DNA from 4 places in the Rhodoferax fermentans genome. Region 3 is predicted to be linked to each of the others. Evidence: riboswitches for the same ligand, from Rfam matches in the RefSeq annotation. Region 3 holds a riboswitch; each other region holds the start of a gene.

Region 1 (5,375 bases), 200 kb from region 3:
CGACCTCGACCGTGGCATACCGCTGTCCGCCCAGCACCAGAGCCAGGCCAAATCCGGCAAAACAGTACAAAAACACCAGGCACAAGCTGGACAGCAGCCAGGGCGCAATGGCTGGCCACTCGACCCGCCAGAAGGCACGCCAGGGTGTGGCCCCGAGTGAACGCGCGGCAGCCACCTGGCGGGCATTGACCTTCGCCAGCGCATCCACCCCGGCGCGCACCACCAGGCACAGGTTAAAAAACAGGTTGCCGTAGAGCAGCAGCCAGGGGCCGTCCTGCAAGTGGATACCCAGCGCACCACTGAGCACCCCTCGCGGCCCCCACAGCGCCAGCACGCCCAAGGCCGCCACCAGCGAAGGCACCACAAAGGGCAACATCAGCAGGCGCAACACCAAAGCGCGACCAGCAAACTCAAAGCGCGCCAGCACCCAGGCCAGCGGCAGCCCCAACCCCAAGGCCAGCACACAGGTGATGACAGCCTGCGCCAGCGACCAGATCACGCGCCAACGCAGGTAATCGTCCTGCCAGGGCTGCCACAGCGATAGCCCGTCGGTGCTGCTCAGTGGCCCGGCAAACCCCTCCCACGCCAGGCGGGCCACCGGGGCCAGCAACAGCAACAACAAGGCGGCGGCGGGCAGCAGCGCCAGCCATACACCACGCGGTCGGGCCAGGCGAACCAGCCAGCTGGGCGTCATCACAGCCGCCCCTCACACCACAACACAGCCACCTGCCAAGCTTTCATCCAATGCGTGACCTGGGCCTACTTCAGCACCACCTGCGTCCAGCGCGCCACCCATGAGGCACCTTTGTCAGCAATCACCTGAGGCGGCAGGCTCTCAAACGCGGCAGGTGCGGCGCCGTGGCGCATCACCGGCGCCAGCGGCGTCTTGGCCACCGCGGGGTACATCCACATGCTGGTCTGCAAAGCCTCTTGCACCGGGGCAGAGCGCAAAAAGTCAACCCACTTGAGCGCCGCCGCTTTCTGCGCCGTGCCTTTGATCAGTCCCACCCCTTCGACCTGGCGGAACACCCCACCAGCCAGGTTCAGACTGGCCGTGGGTGACTCGGCGGGCTGGTCCTTGGCATAGAACACCTCGGCAGCCGGGCTGGTGGCATAACTCACCACCAACGGGTAGCTGCCCTTGTTGCGGCTGAACTCGGTGTAATAGGCTTCGCTCCAGCCTTTGACCACCTTGAGGCCGTTGCTTCGCATCTGCGCCCACCAGGCAAAGGCCTTTTCTTCCCCCAGCCCGGCAATCGTGGCCAGAAGGAAAGCGTAGCCAGGGCTGGAGGTGGCCGGGTTGGGCACCACCAGCCAGCCCTTGTAGGCGGGCAGAGTCAGGTCTTGCAGGGTTTTGGGCAAGGGCGTGCCACTTTTGGCGACCGCGGCGCGGTCATAGTTGAGGTTCACAAAACCATGGTCCACGGCGGCCAAGGCATCGCCGAGTTGGGCATCCACCGTGCCTGCGGCCTGGGGCAAGCTGGGTTCCAGCACACCAGCGGCCAGCGCCTTGGCTTGCAAGGTGTTGTCAATGCCGTAGACCACATCGGCCACCGGCTGGGCGCGGGTCAGAATCAGTTTGTTGAGCATTTCGCCGGCATCACCCCCTTTGATGAGGACCAGCTTGATGCCATTTTGGGCTTCAAATTGCGCCAGCAGCGGCTTGGGCAGGGAGAACGAGCTGTGCACCATCACCCGCAATTCATCAGCTGCGTGGCTTGGGGCGGACAAGCCGGAAACAGCCAGCGTGATGGTGGCCAGGACAAACAAACGACGGTTCATGGTGGTCCCTATAAAAAAACACCCGCGCGGTGAACGCACGGGTGATCAGGGACAGGCCAGAGCTGGCCGCCAACAACCCATCACGCTCCCTACGCTGGCATGATCCAGATCAGGTATGGGGTTTTTCTCAGCCTGGCCTGCTGCATTGCTGCGGTAGGCCAGACACCCCCGGTGAAGGGTCGGATTGTAAGGCTCAGGCCTTGGTCATCGAGTCGGCCTGGATGGCGGTCAGCGCGATGGTGAAAACGATGTCGTCCACCAGCGCACCACGCGACAGGTCGTTGACGGGCTTGCGCAGACCCTGCAGCATCGGGCCCACCGACACCACATTGGCCGAGCGTTGCACCGCCTTGTAGGTGGTGTTGCCGGTGTTGAGGTCGGGGAACACAAACACCGTGGCCTGGCCAGCCACCGCGCTGCCGGGCGCCTTTTGGGCAGCCACTTCCTTGACACTGGCGGCGTCGTACTGCATCGGGCCGTCGATCACCAGCTCAGGCCAGCGCGATTTGGCCAACTCGGTGGCGGCTCGCACTTTTTCCACATCGTCGCCCGAGCCTGAGGAACCGGTGCTGTAGCTGATCATGGCGACCTTGGGGTCGATGCCCAGGGCGCGGGCGCTGTCGGCACTTTGTTTGGCGATTTCGGCCAGCTCTTCGGCCTTAGGGTCGGGGTTGACCGCGCAATCGGCATACACCAGCACCTGGTCGGGCATCAGCATGAAGAAACACGAGGACACAATGTTCGAGCCCGGTGCCGTCTTGATCAGCTGCAAGGCCGGACGGATGGTGTTGGCGGTGGTGTGCACCGCGCCACTGACCAGGCCATCGACCTCGTCAACCGCCAGCATCATGGTGCCCAGCACCACGGTGTCTTCCAGAGAGGCCAGCGCTTGCGGGGCGGTCAGGCCCTTGCTCTTGCGCAAGGCCACCATCGGCTCGACAAAACGCCCGGCGATCTCGGTCGGGTCCAGAATCTCCAGGCCAGCAGGCAACTCCACACCGATGGCGCTGGCCACCGACTCGATGACCTGACGTTTGCCCAGCAAAACACAACGTGCCAGGCCTTTTTCGGTACAGATCACGGCGGCACGGATGGTGCGGGGTTCATCCCCCTCGGGCAAGACAATGCGTTTGTTGGCGGCGCGCGCCTTTTGCATGAGCTGGTAGCGGAACGCTGGTGGCGACATGTGGGTCGACGCCGCATTGTCCAGACCGGCGCAGATGGCGGTGGCATCGAGCTGCTCCACCACACTGTCGATCACCAGGTTCATGCGGGTGTGGTCGTCCTGCGGCACGGCCAGCGGCAGGCGGCTGACACGGGCGGCGGTACCAAAGCTGTCACCATCGGTGCGCAACACCGGCAAGCCACTGTTGAAAGCCATGGCACCAAAACGCTGGATGCGGGGGCTGATGAAACTGTTGTGGGTCAACACCAGACCCGCCAGTTCGATGCCGTTGCTGGCGGCCAGCGCGGTGGCCAGCATCACATCGTCACGGTCACCGGCGCTGATCACCAGCACACCGGGTTTGAGGCGCGGAATCACCTCGGACACCGAACGGGCGCACAACACGGTGTCACGCACACGGCGGGTGGCGATATCGCCCTCGATCATCACCTCGGCGCCCAGGTAACGCGCCACATCCAGGGTACGCGGTGCGGAGAGCTCGGGGTTTTCACGCACCACACCAAAAATCGGCACACCACTGAGCTGGCTGGCCACGGCGGCTTCGTCAAAGTCGATGCCCACGCGGTTGAAGATGACACCTTCCACATGGCGACCCGAGTTACGGATACGCGCAATCATGTACTGGGTGTGGGCAATGCCCTCGGCATCGGCACCACTGGCCACCAGAATCACATCGGCCTGCAGGCTGCGCGAAATATCGCTGGAGAGCTGAGGGATGAAGGCGCGCGTCGGGTCGGTGTGGATGCCTTCCACCACCAGCACGTCCGCATCTTTGGCACTGGCCATGGCCAGGCTCACGATGTCTTCCAGCACTTCGGCGGTTTTGCCGCTGGTCACCTGCTGGGTCACCAGTTGCAGCGGCAGCGGGTCAGGCGTGGAGACGGCCTGACAGATGCTGCGGGCAAACAACACCGACGGTTCCGATTCCGGGCTGTGTTTGGTGACCGGTTTGAAAAACGCCACCTTCAAACCACGGCGCTGCAAAGCGCGCAACAGGCCCAGGGACACCGAGGTCAAGCCCACATTGGGTTCCGTGGCCGACAGAAAAAACGTACGCATGGAAATTGGCTCCAGATGATGAAATGCAGGCCCTATTATCCTAGGGGTTAACCCGTACGCGTAAGAAAATTGTCAGGTTTCATGAGCTAACGCAAACATTGCAGCCTGCAACCGAGCCGCCCCCACCCCGCTGACCCGTACCACCGATGTGTGCATAGCCAACTGCTGTCCCAGCAGATGCTGCACCGCAGCCTGCACCGCCAAGCCGTCCCGCTGCAAACCATCGGCCACCCAGGGCAGATCCGGCTGCAGCCAGAGTGTCATCGCGTAAGACTGGTGGTGCAAGTGGGCGGCGGCCAGCAGGCTGTTATCCGCAAAATAAAACTGGCTGTAGACCGCCGTCAGCAAGGGGCCGCATTCACAGAAAAGCATAGCGCCCTGCCCTTGATTTATAAGGGCTAGAGCCTGATTTTCTGCATCAATCTGCGCCTGCATCAGGGCCGCTTGTTCATCGCGCCGGGGTGTGCGTCCATGGCGGACACACCAGTCACGCAAGAGTTCAGGCACCACCTGGCCACCGGTCTGCGCCGCCAACTGCTGGGCCAGCGTGCTTTTGCCGGTGCATTCGGCACCGATGAGGCAAATCAGTCGGGGCGCCTGATCGGCCACACCAGTCACCCAGCGACCAGAAATCAGGCCGGGCGCAGGGTGTCCAGGCCGCCCAAATAAGGCCGCAGCACCTCAGGCACGGTGACCGAGCCGTCCGCGTTTTGGTAGTTCTCGAGCACCGCTACCAGGGTGCGGCCCACCGCCAGGCCGGAGCCGTTCAAGGTGTGGACCAGCTCGTTTTTGCCTTGTGCGTTTTTGAAGCGGGCCTGCAGGCGGCGCGCCTGGAAGGCCTCGCAGTTGCTGACCGAGCTGATTTCACGGTAGGTGTTTTGTGCGGGCAGCCAGACCTCCAGGTCATAGGTCTTGGCGGCGCCAAAACCCATGTCGCCGGTGCACAGGCTCATCACGCGGTAAGGCAGGCCCAGTTTTTGCAGGATGGCTTCGGCGTGGGTGGTCATCACTTCGAGCGCTTCGTAACTTTTCTCGGGGTGCACGATCTGCACCATCTCGACCTTGTCAAACTGGTGCTGGCGGATCAGGCCACGCGTGTCGCGCCCGGCGCTGCCGGCTTCCGATCGGAAACACGGGGTGTGGCCGGTGAGCAGCATCGGCAGTTCCGCTTCAGCCAGCACCACATCACGCACAAAGTTGGTCAATGGCACTTCGGCGGTGGGGATCAGGTACAGCGCGGTGTTGTCGGGCTGGGCTTCACCTTCTTGTCCACCTTTTTTGGCAGCGAACAGGTCGCCTTCAAACTTGGGCAACTGGCCGGTGCCACGCAGGGTTTCGCCGTTGACGA
Region 2 (5,375 bases), 610 kb from region 3:
ATCAGTTGGTGGTTGTCGAGCTGGCCTTCACCGGGCAGGTACAGGCCGTGGGCAAAACGGCTGCCCATGCCGGGTTCCAACACCTCTAGCGCTGCTGAGTCCAGCGTTTGTGGCTGCGGCAGATCGGGCAGGCGTGCGCCGGTGGCGGCCAGCAGCTGGCCAAATCGTTGGGCATCGGGCGCGTCTTGGCGGTGCCAGACCACCAGTGTGCCTTCGCGCTGGAAAAACACCGGGGTGTCGAGTGCGGCGATCAGCTCGGGCCAGCGCGTCAGGCTGTGTTGGCCCAGGCGCACCACCTCGTCCTCGGCTACCGCCGACTCGGCCAGTGGCGCCAGCATGGCGGCCGCGGCAAACGCGGCGGCACCGCGCGAATCGGCCGCACGTTCCTCAAAAACAGTCAGTGTGTGGCCTGCGCGTGCCAGTGAACACGCCAGCAGTCGGCCCATCAGGCCGGCACCCAAAATCGTGATGTTCATGCGTGCACCTCACGCAAGGCAGCGGTCGTGGGGCGTGTCAGCCAGGCCAGGGTGAAGGTCAGGGCCAGCGTGGGCAGGGCAGAACCCCACTGCGGCGCGTAGTTGGCCAACAGGTGATAACAAACAATGCCCAGCAGCCACAGGCCAGCGGCCATCCAGTCCACGGCTTTGTTGGAGACGGCCAGGCTGGGTGAACCCAGCGCCAGCCGCCCCAGAATCACCCCATACAGCGGTACGAACACCGAGCTGAGCAGCAGCAAAAACGGCTCCAGACTGTGCATTGGCAACACCAGCGCCAGTGCGGTACACAGCACCGCCAGCACCAGGCCCCATTGGCGGATGCTCCAGCTGCCGCGCAGGCTTTGGCCCGACACCGAAGCGGAGTACACATCGCCATAAGCGTTGTCGATTTCGTCCACCAGAATCAGGCTCAACGCGAGCAAACCCCCTTGTGCCAGCAGCAGCGCGGTGACCAGGTCGGTGCCCGGCTGCGCCACACTCACCACCATCACCCCCAAGGCGTAACACCAGATGTTGGCCAGCGCGTAACCGAGCCAGGTGCCACTCATCGCGCTACGGCCGTTTTTGCCGTGGCGCGCGTAGTCGGCCACCAGCGGCAACCAGGACACCGGCATCGCAATCACCAGATCCATCGCTGACAACAGGCCCATGCTGCCGTCACCCTGGCGTGCCCAGAATGCGGCGAGCCCTTGCGCCTGCAACTGGCTGCCAAACTGCCAGCTCAGCCACAGCAGCGAGGCAATCACCAGCGGCAAGGCGATGTGGCTGATGAGTTGGCGCACCAAACGGGTCATGGAACCCGCCAGCAGCGCCACCAGCACGCTCCCCCAGAGCAGGGTGCTGACAAGCAGGCCTGAGGTGTCACCCAGGTCCAGCCCGAAGGACTGCAGGCTGATCGCGCGGGTGCCGTCGCGCATGATCACCAGCTCAAACGTGGTCCAGCCGATCAGCTGCACCATGTTCAAAAGTACCGGCAGGCGTGCAAACTGGCTGCCAAAGCCGGCGTGCATCAGGCCCGCACTCGACAGGCCGGTGCTGCAGCCCAGCCGCGCGGTCCAGGCCAGCAGGCCGGCGCCGACCAGCGAGCCCAGCACAATGGCCACCGCCGCGTCGCGGCTGCCCACGGCAGGCACCAGGTAGGCGCCGATCTGCATCACCAGCAGGCCCACACCCAGGCTGAACCACAGGGCGGTGTGGTCACTCCAGCTGAAAACCCGCTCGCTGACGGCGATGGGTGAGAGCGCCGAATTCGACGCCGGGTTGGGTGAAATAGGTTTGTTTGCCATCCGTTTGCTCCATGCAAAAAGTTGGCAGGTCAGCGTAGATCGTGACGGGTAAACGTTGTCTGAGAAGGCGGCAACCCCCGTGCTTGGACCAGCTTCCCTGCGCGAGGATTACCTCAATCAGGTTCAAAGGGACTCTCTCAGTCGGCCCACAGCGTGTGCTGCGGGCCAACACCCCTAGCGTGTGCACCAGGTGACTGGCGCGTGGCGGATTCTAGCCTGCGTGACCCTGCACCAGGCTGACATCCCGTGTTGGATGCCAAATTGGCCTCTTGCCCTTATGGTATCTGGGCAGATAGCTATCAAAAGTGATAACTCTGGCCAAGGGCCGCTGTGTTGACTCGAGGGTGTTGGGCATCCAGCTGGGTGGTGCCCGAGCCGTTCTCAGGGCGCTGGCAAAACCCCAAGCCGCTGCTGCAGCAGTGCGCTGCTGGTGGTGTACTGCAGCACCGTCGAGGCTTCCGGGTGGACCAGCGCGGCCGCGCCAAACGCGGCCAAGGTGGCCTCATGGAAACCGCAGACGATCAGCTTCTTTTTGCCAGGGTAGGTGATCACATCCCCCACCGCAAAAATCCCCGGTGCGCTGGTGGCAAAGCTGGCGGTGTCCACGGTGAGCTGTTTGCGCTCCATGGCCAGACCCCATTGCGCCACCGGGCCGAGTTTGGGGCTGATGCCCTGGAACACCAGCAACAAGTCCAGCGGCAGGTTCAGGGTCTGGTCGTCCGGGGTGCTCACCGTCACACCGGTCAATCGCTGGTCGTTTGTCTGGATACCGGTGATTTGCCCGGCTTGAAAGTGGATGCGACCAGCGTCGCGCAAAACGGCAAATTCAGCCAGGGTGTCTTCGCTGGCCTGCAAGACCTCACGCCGGTAGACCAGGGTGATGCTGCGTGCTTGGCAAGCTTGGGCCAGATGGACAGCCTGGGCCACGGCCTCGTCTTCACCACCCACTATCACGATGTCTTTGTCGCTGACCAGCTCGGGCGGGGGCGCTTTGTAAAACAGCTGCTGGCCCAGAAACGGACCCAGGCCGTCGAGCTTGAGCTCTTTGGGCACAAACGCACCCACACCGGCTGCCACCACCACGGTGCGCGCCAGGAACTGCTGGCAAGGTTGGTGCTTGCGCTCGGTGCTCACCAGCCAGCGGCCGTCGGCTTGTACTTCCAGACTGCTCACAAGCTGGTCCCAATGACAACCGGGTGAAAACGGTGCGATCTGCCGCAGCAGGTTTTGCGTCAGCTCACGCCCGCTGCACACCGGCACACCGGGGATGTCGTAAATGGGTTTGTCCGGGTACAACGCGGCACATTGGCCACCCGGCGCGTCGAGCACGTCCACCACCTGGGCCTGGAGGCCTTGCAGCCCCAGTTGAAACACCGTGAACAAACCAACGGGTCCGGCGCCGATGACCAGTGCGTCGGTTTGGATCACGGTGGGGTGTCAGACGTGAAGAATCAGCGTTGCAGCTCGGAGAGCTTGCCGGTCTTGTTTTTCCAATCGTCAGCGTCAGGCAGTGGTGCCTTGCGCTTGGTGATGGTTTTCCAGCTGGGCAATTGCGCCAGCTCAGCGTTGAGCTGGGTCATGTGGCGCTGGTCTTTGGGCACATCTTCTTCGGCGTAGATGGCGTTGGCTGGGCATTCCGGGATACAGACAGCACAGTCGATGCACTCGTCCGGGTCGATCGTCAAAAAGTTCGGGCCTTCGCGGAAACAGTCCACGGGGCACACGTCGACGCAATCGGTGTATTTGCACTTGATACAGGCTTCGGTGACGACATGGGTCATGTTGAGTGGTCTACGGTTGTATTAAAAGGACGGGATTTTAAATGCTTGCGCAAGGCCTGCCGCAAGCATAGAAGTTATGCCGCCAAGACACATTGAGATGTATCAAGTCAACGCGCGGCCCCGTTGGTGTTGCTGGCGAACACCTGGCCCAGGGTACGCATCTGCTGACCCATGTCCTTGCCCACCAGGTCCTGGATGCTTTGTTCGTCGCTCTGGCTGGCCACACCGGCAGCGGCGAGGCGTGCGCGCAGCTCGGTCACGGGGATGCCCGCCACGTCGGCCACCGTGGTCAGGGAGCTTCTGGCCAAGGCCTGCACCGGTGCCACAAAGGGTGGTTTGCCACCGGCAGCTCCTCCCAGTGGCACAAAACTCAGTACCAGCAGCAGAGCACTGGCCCCCAGCACCCAGCGACCGGTGGTGTTGGCCAGGTGCCGCTTGAAGGCATTGATGTTCAGCGCCACGTGCAACAACACCCCCACCACCATGGCCCAGCCCAGCCATTCGTGCGCGGTTTTGTTAAGGCCGATGTCTATGTGGAAAAACATCAGGCTGCCCGTGACAGCCATGAGCAGAAAAATGCCGGTCACCAGCGGGGTGATCCAGGGGCGTTGTGCGTTCAGAGTCATGGTATTTCCTTGTGTGTAAAAAGGGTCAAGAGGGCTTGGGAAGGATTGTCCAAGCCGGGTTTGAAGTTGCATCAAGTGCGTGTGAACCTGCGGTAAAGCCGCTCAAAACAGGGCCATCTGTCAGCAGGTGATGGGCAGAATGCGGCTTTTATGCCGCTGTGGAGGTTTGCCCATGTTTTGCTGCCCGCCCAAGCTGTCGCCGCTCAAGCGGATGTTCTGGTTGCTGTGCGCCAGTGTGTTGTTGTCCTCATCCGCCGTGGCACAGGACGGCGTGCTGCGCCAGCGCCTCAAAGAGCGGCTGCAGCAACGCCAGGCCGAGCGTGCCCCCGCGCCGACCAGCCCGACCACCATCACCCAGCCGGGTGACTACCGCCTGAGCCTGGTGCATCAGGGCCTGTTGCGCAGTTACCTGGTGCATGTGCCCCAACGTGATCTGACCAGCCAAGCGCTGCCGCTGCTGGTGGCGATGCATGGTGGTGGTGGCAACATGGACTTCCAGGCAGACGACAGCCGTTACGGGCTGATCAGTGCCTCGGAACGTGAAGGTTTTGTGGTGGCGTTCCCCAACGGGTACAGCCGGTTTGCGGGGGGCAAGCTGGCGACATGGAACGCTGGCAACTGCTGTGGTGCGGCCCGTGACGGGCAGGTGGACGATGTGGGTTTCATCCGCCAGATGGTCAGCCAGATCAGCGCCCAGCTGCCGATCAATCCACGCCGTGTGTATGCCACCGGCATGTCCAACGGTGCCATGATGGCTTACCGCCTGGCCTGTGAGGCGCCCGATGTGTTCAGCGCGATTGCCGCTGTGGCGGGCACCGACAACACCCGTGTGTGCCAGCCGGGCAAGCCGGTGTCGGTGTTGCACATCCATGCCAAAAATGATGACCATGTCTTGTTCCATGGCGGTGTCGGGCCCGCTGCAGCCATCAAATCGGCCGAGACCGAATACACATCGGTGCCAGCCACAGTAAGCAAGTGGACCGGACTCAATGCTTGTAGCCAGGCCCCGAAGCGGATGCTGGAGCAGGCCGGTGCCCTGTGTGAGTCTTATGCACCGTGCCAAGGTGGCGCACAGGTGCAGCTGTGTGTGACCGACACCGGTGGGCACTCCTGGCCTGGAGGTCACAAGCCACGTGGTGGTGAGCCACCTTCTCAAGCCTTGTCGGCCAATGAGGTGATGTGGGA
Region 3 (5,375 bases):
AGTCATCCGTTACGGCCTGAGCGCCGTCAAGGGCAGCGGCCAACAAGCGATTGAAGCCATTGTGGCGGCACGCGAGGGCCGAGGTGTGGGGCCGCTGGGTGACACCTGTGGCCCGTTCAAGAGCCTGTTTGACTTCTGCGCCCGGGTGGACCGCAGCCGCATCAACAAACGCACGGTCGAGGCGCTGATCAAGGCCGGGGCCTTTGATGCGATCCACCTCAACCGCGCCAGCTTGCTGGCCAGTGTGGACCTGGCCTTTGAGTTTGGCGCCGCCACCCTGGCCAACGCCAACCAGTGCAGCCTGTTTGACATTGGGGGCCCCGATGAGCTGGGCTCCAGCACCCAGGAGCCCGAACTGGTTCAGGCCACACCCTGGGGGATCAAAGAGCGTCTCACCTTTGAGAAAACCGCCGTCGGCTTTTATCTGTCAGGCCATTTGTTTGACGAGGTGGCCGACGAGGTGCGCCGTTTTGCGCGGCGCGCCATCGACGACCTGATCGATACCCGCGAGCCACAGCTGCTCGCAGGTATCGTCACTGATTTCCGCATCATCAACGGCCAGCGCGGCAAGCTGGCGTTGTTCAAGCTCGACGACAAGTCGGGTGTGATCGAGGCACGCGCCGACGAGGCGCTGATCAACGCCCACAAAAACCTGCTCAAGGACGACGAACTCATCATTGTCATGGGCAAACAGCAGCCCGACCGCTTCTCGGGTGGCATGCAGCTCACCGTGACCCAGATCTGGGATCTGGAGCAGGCGCGCTGCCGTTTTGGCAAGTTCCTGCGGGTGACCCTGCCCAAGCAGGCGCAGGGCAGGGCGCCCGATGTGGCGCGGTTGATCAAGGACTACCCGGCGCAGCGAGAGCAAACCGAGCAGGGTGATCTGGTGCATGGACTGCAGGTGCGTATGGCTTTGACCTGCCAGAGCGACGAGGGCGCCGCTGCTGTGGAACTGAATCTTGGTGAACGCGCCCGTTTCTACCCGAGCAATGCCGCCCTGGCCAGCTGGTGGGCGCAGGTGGCACCTGGCACGGCAGATATAGTTTATGGGTGAAATTGGTATCTAGCCCTTATGGATAAAGGGCCTTTAACTATTTAATAGATAGCGTGTAACTTCGGCCCGATGTTTTGAGTTTCGTGCGGGCTGAGCGTGTAGAGGCCCAAACACTGAGCTCAGGGCGAACGGTGCAAGCGTCACGCAACGCGAGCTGCTTGTCCGGGTGGCAATTCAAAGCGAGGTGTTGGCGCAGACCGCCTGGCCGCCAACGTGCACTTTTGTGTTGCCTTGGATGTCTTGGGGAATGCGTCCAGGGCGTCGAACAAGCAGCAGCGATGCACGGCGCGGCGACTGGGTCAGGTGCATGCGGTTTTGGGGCGAAAGCACGCGCGGGGCTACGTAGCGGTATGCGAATACCCAGGACGCGCGCATTTCGCCCCAAAGCCCGGTCACCTGACTCAGCCACCACGCCTTAAGGGTTTCTGGAAGCCGTACGGGGTCAAGAAAGCCGGAAACTCCAGGTAATTCGGGGAGCACACAGATCTTTTCTGATAGCTGTCAACCCTTTTTTGATAAGGGTTTGAGGCTGTTTTTCAATCTCCCCCTCCCGTCAAACCTACACGGTTGAGACAGGGTGATTGGGTCAGGCGACCGGGCTTTGGGGCCAAAGGCGCGCGTCTCACCGTTTGGTGTACTGATCGACTCCGCCCGCGCGTGATTTGGCTCCAAAACCGCATGCGCCTGGCCCGGTCGCCCTGGCGCACCCAGAGAAGGTTTTCTATCAGCACACATCAGTTTGAAGCCCACCCCGCCTGACCAGGCTGCGTTTACACTGCACAGGCTTGTCGGGGCGCCAGAGACGAAAGTCGAGGCTGAGACCACTTCTGTGGAACCCGCTGAACCTGATCGGGGTCATGCCCGCGTAGGGAACAACGCAATTGGCATCGGTGCACCTTAGGGCGGCTCACAAGATCTTCCCAGGTTGACCCCGGCACTCCAGGCAGGCTTTTCTTGACCTACTGGAGACCGCCATGACACCCACCGTCGACACCACACAAATCACCCGCGGCATCACCCGCACCCCGTTTCCGGGTTCGTCCAAAATTTACCTGAGCGGTTCGCGCCCCGACATCCGGGTGCCGTTTCGCGAGGTGGCGCTTGGCGACACGCTGGTCAAGAGCGACCCGACACAGGGTGAACCCCGCCGCGTGCCCAATCCGCCCTTGCGCCTGCCCGATGCCTCTGGCCCCTATACCGACCCGGCGGTGGCCATTGACATCAGCCGTGGTCTGCCGCCGCTGCGCAGCGGCTGGATCGCCGAGCGGCAGGACACCGAGGCCTTGCCCGGCCTGAGCAGCCGTTACGGCCAGCAGCGCTTGGCTGAGCCCGCCTTGAGCACTTTGCGCCTGGTTCGCCAGACCAGCCCGCGCCGCGCCAAGGTGGGTGCCAACGTCACCCAGATGCACTACGCCCGCCGTGGTCTGATCACGCCGGAAATGGAATTTGTCGCCATCCGCGAGAACCTGGTGCGCGCCGAACTGGCCGAGCGCCTGGCCAGCGAACGCCTGCCGCGCCCCGGCCAGGCCTTTGGTGCGCTGATGAGCCAGCCGATGAGCCCGGAATTTGTGCGCGACGAGGTGGCGCGCGGGCGCGCCGTGATCCCGTGCAACATCAACCACCCCGAGTGTGAACCGATGGTGATTGGCCGCAATTTTCTGGTCAAGGTCAACGCCAACATCGGCAACTCTGCCACCACCTCCAGTGTGGAAGAAGAGGTGGACAAGCTGGTCTGGGCCATCCGCTGGGGCGCCGACACGGTTATGGACCTGTCCACCGGCGACAACATCCACGAAACCCGCGAGTGGATTCTGCGCAACGCGCCGGTGCCGATTGGCACCGTGCCGATTTACCAGGCACTGGAAAAGGTCAATGGCCGCGCCGAAGAACTGAACTGGGAGATTTTTCGCGACACGCTGATCGAGCAGGCCGAGCAGGGCGTGGACTACTTCACGATCCACGCCGGGGTGCGCCTGGCCTATGTGCCGCTCACCGCCAACCGCCTCACCGGCATCGTCTCGCGCGGCGGCGCCATCATGGCCAAGTGGTGCCTGGCGCACCACCGCGAGAGTTTCCTTTATGAGCACTTCGAGGACATCTGCGAGATCATGAAAGCCTACGATGTGAGTTTCTCGCTCGGTGACGGCCTGCGCCCCGGTTCCATTGCCGATGCCAATGACGAGGCGCAGTTTGCCGAGTTGCACACACTCGGTGAACTGACCCAGATTGCCTGGCGGCATGACGTGCAAGTGATGATCGAAGGCCCCGGCCATATGCCGCTGCAGATGGTCCAGGAGAACGTCGACAAACAACTCAGCGCGTGCTTTGAGGCGCCGTTCTACACCCTGGGGCCGTTGATCACCGATGTGTCACCCGGCTACGACCACCTCTCGTCGGCCATGGGCGCGGCCAACATCGGCTGGTACGGCACCGCGATGCTGTGTTACGTGACGCCGAAGGAGCACCTGGGCCTGCCCAACCGCGACGATGTCAAACAGGGCCTGATCGCCTACAAGATTGCCGCCCATGCGGCCGACCTGGCCAAGGGTTACCCCGGTGCGCAGATGTGGGACAACGCCATCTCCAAAGCGCGGTTTGAGTTCCGCTGGGAAGACCAGTTCCGCCTGGCGATTGATCCGGATACCGCGATGGCCTTCCACGACGAAACCTTGCCCAAAGAACACGCCAAAGTGGCGCATTTCTGCTCGATGTGCGGGCCCAAGTTCTGCTCGATGAAGATCTCGCAGGAGGTGCGGGAGTTTGCGCGTATCTCGGTGCCGTCTGCGCCCCAGGCCAGCGCCCCAGCACCCAGCGCCGAACAGCTGGGCTCGGCCCTGGCAGACAAGGCGACCGAGTTTCGCCAGGGTGGCCAGGAGATTTATGGATGAAATTGGCCTCTAGCCCTTATACATAAAGGGCTGGTAGCTATTTAAAAAGAATCCTAATCCTTGGGTCGGAACACCAGCAACAGGCTCGACGGCATGCTGCCGTCAATGTCGCGTGGCAACACTTCGGTCTTGTCGATGGCGCGGATGACCGCTTCATCCCAGTCTTTGACGCCACTGCTCTTGGTGATTTTGCGGCCAACAATGGTGCCGTCGGGTGCGGCACGCACCTCGACCTCCGTTGTTGGGTTGCCCTGGATGTCTTCGGTGAACACGATGTTGGGCTTGATCTTGGCACGGATGCGCCCGCCATAACTGGCCGATGGCCCGGATGATTTCATCGCACTGCCGGTGGCGTTGGCTCCGCCGCTGGCACCGGCCAGCCCTGTCATACGCTGCAGGTTCTTCTGGCGTTGGGCTTCAAGCTGTTTCCCGTCCAAAGCCGCCTGTTTCTTCTCCGCAGCAGTTTGCTGCGCCTTGGCTGCTTGTTCGGCCTTGAGCTTCTCTTGTTTGAGCTTGTCCTGCTTCAGCTTGTCTTGTTTAAGCTGTTCCTGCTTGAGTTGCTCTTGCTTGAGTTTGTCCTGTTTCAATTTCTCAAGCCGCGCTTTTTCCAGTTTGTCCAGGCGCTCTTTCTCGCGCAGTTTCTCCAGCTTGAGTTCTTCGAGGCGGGCCTGTTCTTTCTTCAGCCGCTGTTTTTCCTGCTCCAGCGCAATGTCCACTTTGGGCGGTGGTGGGGCAGGGGGCTCGACCACCGGGGCCGGTTTGGGCGGCGGCGCAGGTTGCGGTTCTGGCTCGGGTTCGGGTTCGGGCTCAACTGCCTGGGGCGCGGCCTCCACGGGTACGCTGGACCAGAGTTCCGCCTCGGCGCTGAGCACCGGGGTGTCGTGTTTCCAGCGCACACTCCAGGTCAGGCCAAGTAACAACAAGCCGTGTACCAGCAGCGCCAACACGAAGGCCCGCAGCATGCCGGGTGGTGAGGGCGGCGCAAACTCCAGGCGATCAGTCCCAACGTGCATGCTGACTCACTCAGTTGGCCAGTTGCACCGACAGGCCCACCCGTGCCACACCCGCGCGCTGCAGGCTGTCCATGACCTTGACCACGGTTTCGTACTTGACGTTTTTGTCAGCACTGATCACCACCGCCGGGTTCTGGGCACCGGCCTGCGCCTCTTTGACCACATTGGCCACTTCTTTGAGGCTGACCGAGCTGGTTTTGTCTTTCACCTTGAGTTCCAGCGACTCGTTTTTGCCAATCACAATCTGCACCACCTGGTCCGGTTGTTTGGCGGCTTTGCCGACACTGGGCAGGTCAATCATGCTGGGCGAAATCAGCGGTGCAGTCACCATGAAAATGATCAGGAGCACCAGCATCACGTCGATGAAGGGCACCATGTTGATCTCGTTGATGGTGCGGCGACCCCGGCCCCGGCTCACAA
Region 4 (5,375 bases), 600 kb from region 3:
CCACCATGGCCCCAGCTACATCGCGATGGGCGCGGTGTTTGCCACCACCCTCAAACGCATGGCCACCCCACCCCAAGGTCTGGCGCGTCTGCAGGTCTACAGCCGCTTGCTGCGCCACTACCCCACCGTGGCCATTGGCGGCATCGACCTGGATCGCTTGGGCGCTGTGCTGGCGTGTGGGGTCGGGTCTGTAGGGGTGGTGCGGGCGCTGGTGGCGGCAGACCAGCCAGAGGCGGCGGCAAATGCATTGCTGGCGCGAATGGAACAACTCGGTCCGCCAGCCTATTGATCTGGCCTCATCAAGTCAGAACCTTTCGCCCTGAACTTGTCGAAGGGCTTCGACAGGCTCAGCCTGAATGACAACAGTAACGGATGGCGCAATAACTAATGACGGCCTTGTCAGTGCTCGTTGGGCCGCCCAAGGTCCCGCAAGCGCGGAGTCTCACCATCAAGACCATCCGTGTCTGGCATCACCAGCAAATCGGCAATCTTTGCGCGTGGTGCAGGCGAACTCTCTGAGCACGGACAGACCCGCATCACCACCGGCGCAAAGCCGTGGTTCAGCGGGCCGCTGCCTTGGCCGGTTTTGACGGTGGCGCCGGCGGCCATGGCTTGGCGCACAAATTCTCGGGCCTGTTGCACCGCGTCTGGCAGGGTGTGGCCCAGCGCCAGATAGGCGGCCACGGCGCTCGACAAGGTGCAGCCGGTGCCGTGGGTGTTGGGGCTGTGGATGCGTGGGCCATGCATCCAGACGGGTTCGGCGCCCGATGCCAGCAGCAGGTCCACCACCTCTTCGCCGGGCAAATGGCCACCTTTGAGCAACACCGCCCGCGCGCCCTGGCCCAGCAACGCCTGGGCGGCGGGCAACATGTCTTGCACGCTGCTGAGCGGTTTGCCCACCAGCAAACCGGCCTCGTCCAGGTTGGGGGTGATCAGCGCCACCCGGGCAAACAGCTCGGCCACCAGCACATGGATGGCCTCCGCGTCGATCAGTACCGCGCCGCTGGTGGCCACCATCACCGGGTCAAACACCACATGCGGTGGCTGGTGTTTGTCCAGCGCCTGGGCCACGGTGCGCACAATGTCTGGCGCGTGCAACATGCCGATCTTGACCGCGTCCACGCCAATGTCTTCCATCACCGCGTCGATCTGGTCACGCAGTATGTCGGGCGGCACACCGTGGATGCTGCGCACCCCACAGGTGTTTTGTGCGGTGAGTGCGGTGATAGCCGTCATGCCAAAACAACCCAAAGCGGCAAAGGTCTTCAAATCCGCCTGGATGCCCGCGCCACCACCGCTGTCCGAACCCGCAATCGACAAAACATGGGGGTAACGCTGTGTCAGTTCAAAAGTCATAACAAACTGTCCTTATGCCACAAGTGCTAGAGGCCAAAAAGGCTTGAAAAAATAGAAGAAGCCTGGGCTTCACTCCCTCTCCCTCTGGGAGAGGGCTGGGGTGAGGGGAAACTGGTCTAGACACTTTTTGCTTGAGAGTGGCATTTACCAAACCAGTCGGCTCAAAACAGCGCCCGAAAAGCCCGTGCCGCCGCTGCCGGGTCGTCTGCCGAACATAACGCACTGACCACCGCCAGCCCGTTGGCCCCGGCGGCCAACACCTCAGCCGCATTGCTCAGATGGATGCCACCAATCGCCACCAGCGGCAAATCGGTCACAGCCCGCACGGCAGACAAACCAGCCAGCCCCCAAGGCGGCGCGGTGTCCGTTTTGGTGGGGGTCGGGAACACCGGGCTGACACCCAGGTAATCCACTGGCCAACTGGCAGCGCGGTGCACGTCGTCGAGTGACTCGACTGACAGGCCGATGAACACCTGCGCTGGCAGCAGTTGGCGCGCCAACTCCACCGGCATGTCCGACTGACCCAGGTGCACACCTTGCGCACCACAGGCCAAGGCCACGTCAATGCGGTCATTGATCACCAGCGGCACACCCAGCGGTGTCAACAAATCATTAAGCGCACACGCCAGCGCGACAAAGTCGCGCGTGTTGCTGGTTTTTTCACGCAGCTGCACACAGGTGGCGCCGCCCTGCACCGCCGCCATCACCACGTCCGTCAGGTTGCGACCGCGTAGCGCCTGCTGGTCGGTCACCAGATAAAGCCGCACCAGATCGGCCACCGCCGCGCGGTTTGGGCGCGCCATATCACTCACAAAATCGGAGTGCATGGCTCAGGCAGTGATTGGACTAGAGGCCATTTTGAGCACAGACTCAAAGGTCACCCGGTCCAGCAGCTGCAACTGGTCCAGCAAAGCAATTTGCAAGCTGCCCACACCCAAACCCTGGGCCTGCACCTGCTGTGTGGCCACCTGCCCCACCACACCCAGATACGCCATGGCCGAGACCGTGGCGCGCCAGGCATCGGGCTGCACCGCACAAAACGCCCCCACCAGCGCGGTGGCAGAACAGCCCACGCCAGTGATACGCGTCATCCACTCATGGCCGTTGGACAGACTCACGTGGCGGCCGCTGGCGTCCAGCACATGGTCCACCTCACCACTGACACACACCACACCGCCGGTGCTCTTTGCCAGGTCACGTGCGGCTTGCAGGGCGTCGCTGACGGCAGCGCCGCTGTCCACCCCGCGCGTCTGCACCGCCACACCCGCCACACTCATGATCTCGGACGCATTGCCCCGAATCACCGAGGGGCTGGCCTGGGCCAGCAAGGCAGAAATGCTCTGGTTACGATAGCTTGTAGCCCCCGCACCCACTGGATCCAGCACGGTTTTGATGCCACGTTGAGCGGCAATAGCCAGCGCCTGGCGCATGCTCTCGATCCAATAGGGCTCCAAGGTGCCGATGTTGAGCACCAGCGCCTGCGCGATGGCCGCCATGTCGCGCACCTCTTCGTGTGCGTGCGCCATCACCGGTGAGGCGCCCATGGCCAGCAGGAAGTTGGCGTTGTAGTTCATCACCACCAGGTTGGTGATGGAATGCACCAGCGGGCGCTGCGTGCGCACCGCGAGCACGTCAGCCCAGATGTCAGAAGGTGTTAAAGCGTTGGAAAAAGTCGTCATGGCCGTCACAGGTTAAAGACCCGAAGTCGCACGACGCTAAGCAAGTTTTTGACGCTTTCCTACGCTGGCACGACCCAGATCAGGTTCTAAGAGTATTTCTCAGCCACCGAAAACGGGTGGCACCTCTAGCAGGGGGAATTATGACGGATGCGGGGAGTGTCCGGCGATAGCGGTCTGACGAAACTTTCAGATGTCGCTGATGCAGTGGTCGCAATGTCTGCGTCTCACATTTTGGGGATAGTCAAATCCACAAAAGTCGTTTATCATGAACTTTTGTTTCTTGCACTTTTAATCACTGCTGCTGCAGTAGCTATGATTCTCGTCAGCCAAAACACTTCACAACTACACAAAAGTTCGGAAAACTCAAATGAAAGTATTTATCAGCTGGTCAGGGGCGCGGAGTAAAGCTGTCGCCGAATTATTGAGCGATTGGATTAAATGTGTTCTTCAGGCCGCGAGGCCATGGATATCCACACGTGATATTGATCGTGGTGCACTTTGGTTCTCAGAAATCAGCGATCAGCTAAAAGACACAACCGTTGGTGTAATTTGTCTAACACAAGAGAACAAAAATAGACCATGGATTCTATTCGAAGCTGGTGCACTTGCAAAAGGTTTGTCTTCAAACAGAGTTTGTACGCTTCTGGTCGACCTAAAAACTACTGACATAGAGGATCCTCTAGCACAATTTAATCACACCTTACCCGACAGAGATGGACTTTGGCAGCTAGTAAAAACCTTAAATGCTTCTTTAGGAATTATTGGTTTAGATGAGCGAATTCTTGACCAAGTATTTGCAACATATTGGCCTCAATTCGAGAAAAAGTTTACAGAAGTCCTAACAACAATACCAATTGGTCAAAAAACTGAACAACGCTCAGAAAAGAATCTCTTAACAGAGATACTTGAAAACACCAGATTTTTAAATCAAAAAGTTAGAAATCTTGAATTAAATATAGAGCAAAAAGATAATTATTCTGATTATGTAAGAATAAAACAGAGTAATTTATATAATAATGGCTCAACAAAATTTTCCGATTCAACTGAAAACGACGAGGATCTTAAAACACTCAAAAAATTAGTTATTAATACTTTAGCAAAAAATAAGAATATACATAATTCCGACAAACACAATGATATCGAAAGGCCGCTGAAGTGAGAAAACAATCCTTTAAGCGGAAGATTTTGCAGCAGTTTCCCCCACCCCAAAGAGCTGGGAGTTAGATCCGCTTCGGTTTGAAACGGTATTTATGACAACGACTGATCTTGTGTTCCCGGAACTGAAGCACACTGAACCCAGTCGGGGTACGGAGGGCAAGTACACGAAACAATTTGTTGAATGAGGCAATACCGTGGTGTTTCAGCCCGAATTTCAGAACGCTTTTCCGATTTCTGAAGCCGCCAACAAGGCATTGGCAACGCATCTTCACCTTTGCGCAATAAAACACAGAATTTGACTGTTCGCACAAACCGGACGCCATGTAAGCGCGACTTCATGCAGCTTTGGCCAACTGCTCGCCAGAGGATCACTCCGCCGCCACCGGCTCCAGCACCCGCCAAACCGTTTTTCCCTTGCTGTCCTTGTCGATCTGTTTCAGAACAGTTTCGTGGGCGGCCAGTTCCTGTTCGTTGGCGCTTAACACCGGCAGGTTGAACACCCGCAGGTCCATCAGCGGCGCGCCGTTGCCCGACGCTTCGTTGGCCGAGCTGTCGTCCATCAGCAGCACGTCCTGACCTCGGGTCAGGTTGATGAACACGTCGGCCAGCAGTTCGGCGTCCAGCAGCGCGCCGTGCAAGGTGCGGCCCGAGTTGTCGACCTCCAGGCGGTCACACAGGGCGTCGAGTGAGTTGCGTTTGCCCGGGTACAGCTCCTTGGCCATGACCAAGGTGTCGGTCACGCTGGCGACAATCTCGCGCACCTTGGGGTGGCCGAGTTTGCCAAACTCCATGTCCAGAAAACCCAGGTCAAACGGCGCGTTGTGGATGATCACCTCGGCACCGCGCAGGTAGGCCAGCAGGTCGTCGGCAATCTCCTCGAACTTGGGTTTGTCCTTGAGGAACTCGGTGGTGATGCCGTGCACCTTGAGCGCTTCTTCGTGGCTGTCACGCCCCGGGTTCACATAGATGTGGCGGTTGTTGCCGGTGAGTTTGCGGTTGACCATCTCCACACAGCCGATTTCGATGATGCGGTCGCCGTTGTCGGCAGACAGGCCAGTGGTTTCGGTGTCGAGGAAGATTTGGCGCATAGGTTCGGATCAAAAAAACAAGTCTAACTCTCTGAGACTGCCGTCAGCCAATCTGCCAAAAGAGGCTAGCAGCGTGCGTTGGGTGTCTGACAAA

Evidence for each region. A riboswitch is a leader RNA that binds a small molecule or an ion and turns the genes downstream of it on or off. The one in region 3 is predicted to bind thiamine pyrophosphate.
Region 1: it holds a riboswitch for thiamine pyrophosphate, as region 3 does, so the genes downstream of both, RF819_RS16915 (thiamine ABC transporter substrate-binding protein) here and thiC (phosphomethylpyrimidine synthase ThiC) in region 3, are expected to answer to the same signal.
Region 2: it holds a riboswitch for thiamine pyrophosphate, as region 3 does, so the genes downstream of both, RF819_RS15015 (purine-cytosine permease family protein) here and thiC (phosphomethylpyrimidine synthase ThiC) in region 3, are expected to answer to the same signal.
Region 4: it holds a riboswitch for thiamine pyrophosphate, as region 3 does, so the genes downstream of both, thiM (hydroxyethylthiazole kinase) here and thiC (phosphomethylpyrimidine synthase ThiC) in region 3, are expected to answer to the same signal.

What each region holds. Positions count from the first base shown of each region.
Region 1 covers NZ_MTJN01000002.1:3,625,353-3,630,727, forward strand. The annotation lists gene RF819_RS16910 (ABC transporter permease) at 1-694, opposite strand, end outside; gene RF819_RS16915 (thiamine ABC transporter substrate-binding protein) at 760-1,782, opposite strand; TPP riboswitch at 1,851-1,962, opposite strand; gene pta (phosphate acetyltransferase) at 1,976-4,027, opposite strand; gene RF819_RS16925 (AAA family ATPase) at 4,100-4,645, opposite strand; gene serS (serine--tRNA ligase) at 4,660-5,375, opposite strand, start outside.
Region 2 covers NZ_MTJN01000002.1:3,216,616-3,221,990, reverse strand. The annotation lists gene RF819_RS15020 (FAD-dependent oxidoreductase) at 1-476, opposite strand, end outside; gene RF819_RS15015 (purine-cytosine permease family protein) at 473-1,783, opposite strand; TPP riboswitch at 1,861-1,969, opposite strand; gene RF819_RS15010 (NAD(P)/FAD-dependent oxidoreductase) at 2,165-3,211, opposite strand; gene fdxA (ferredoxin FdxA) at 3,235-3,564, opposite strand; gene RF819_RS15000 (DUF4405 domain-containing protein) at 3,672-4,190, opposite strand; gene RF819_RS14995 (extracellular catalytic domain type 1 short-chain-length polyhydroxyalkanoate depolymerase) at 4,363-5,375, shown strand, end outside.
Region 3 covers NZ_MTJN01000002.1:3,821,754-3,827,128, reverse strand. The annotation lists gene dnaE (DNA polymerase III subunit alpha) at 1-1,054, shown strand, start outside; TPP riboswitch at 1,834-1,943, shown strand; gene thiC (phosphomethylpyrimidine synthase ThiC) at 2,029-3,942, shown strand; gene tolA (cell envelope integrity protein TolA) at 3,996-4,955, opposite strand; gene RF819_RS17805 (biopolymer transporter ExbD) at 4,966-5,375, opposite strand, start outside.
Region 4 covers NZ_MTJN01000002.1:3,224,398-3,229,772, forward strand. The annotation lists gene RF819_RS15035 (thiamine phosphate synthase) at 1-289, shown strand, start outside; gene thiD (bifunctional hydroxymethylpyrimidine kinase/phosphomethylpyrimidine kinase) at 400-1,356, opposite strand; gene thiE (thiamine phosphate synthase) at 1,518-2,183, opposite strand; gene thiM (hydroxyethylthiazole kinase) at 2,187-3,035, opposite strand; TPP riboswitch at 3,075-3,172, opposite strand; gene RF819_RS15055 (toll/interleukin-1 receptor domain-containing protein) at 3,403-4,194, shown strand; gene dnaQ (DNA polymerase III subunit epsilon) at 4,562-5,281, opposite strand.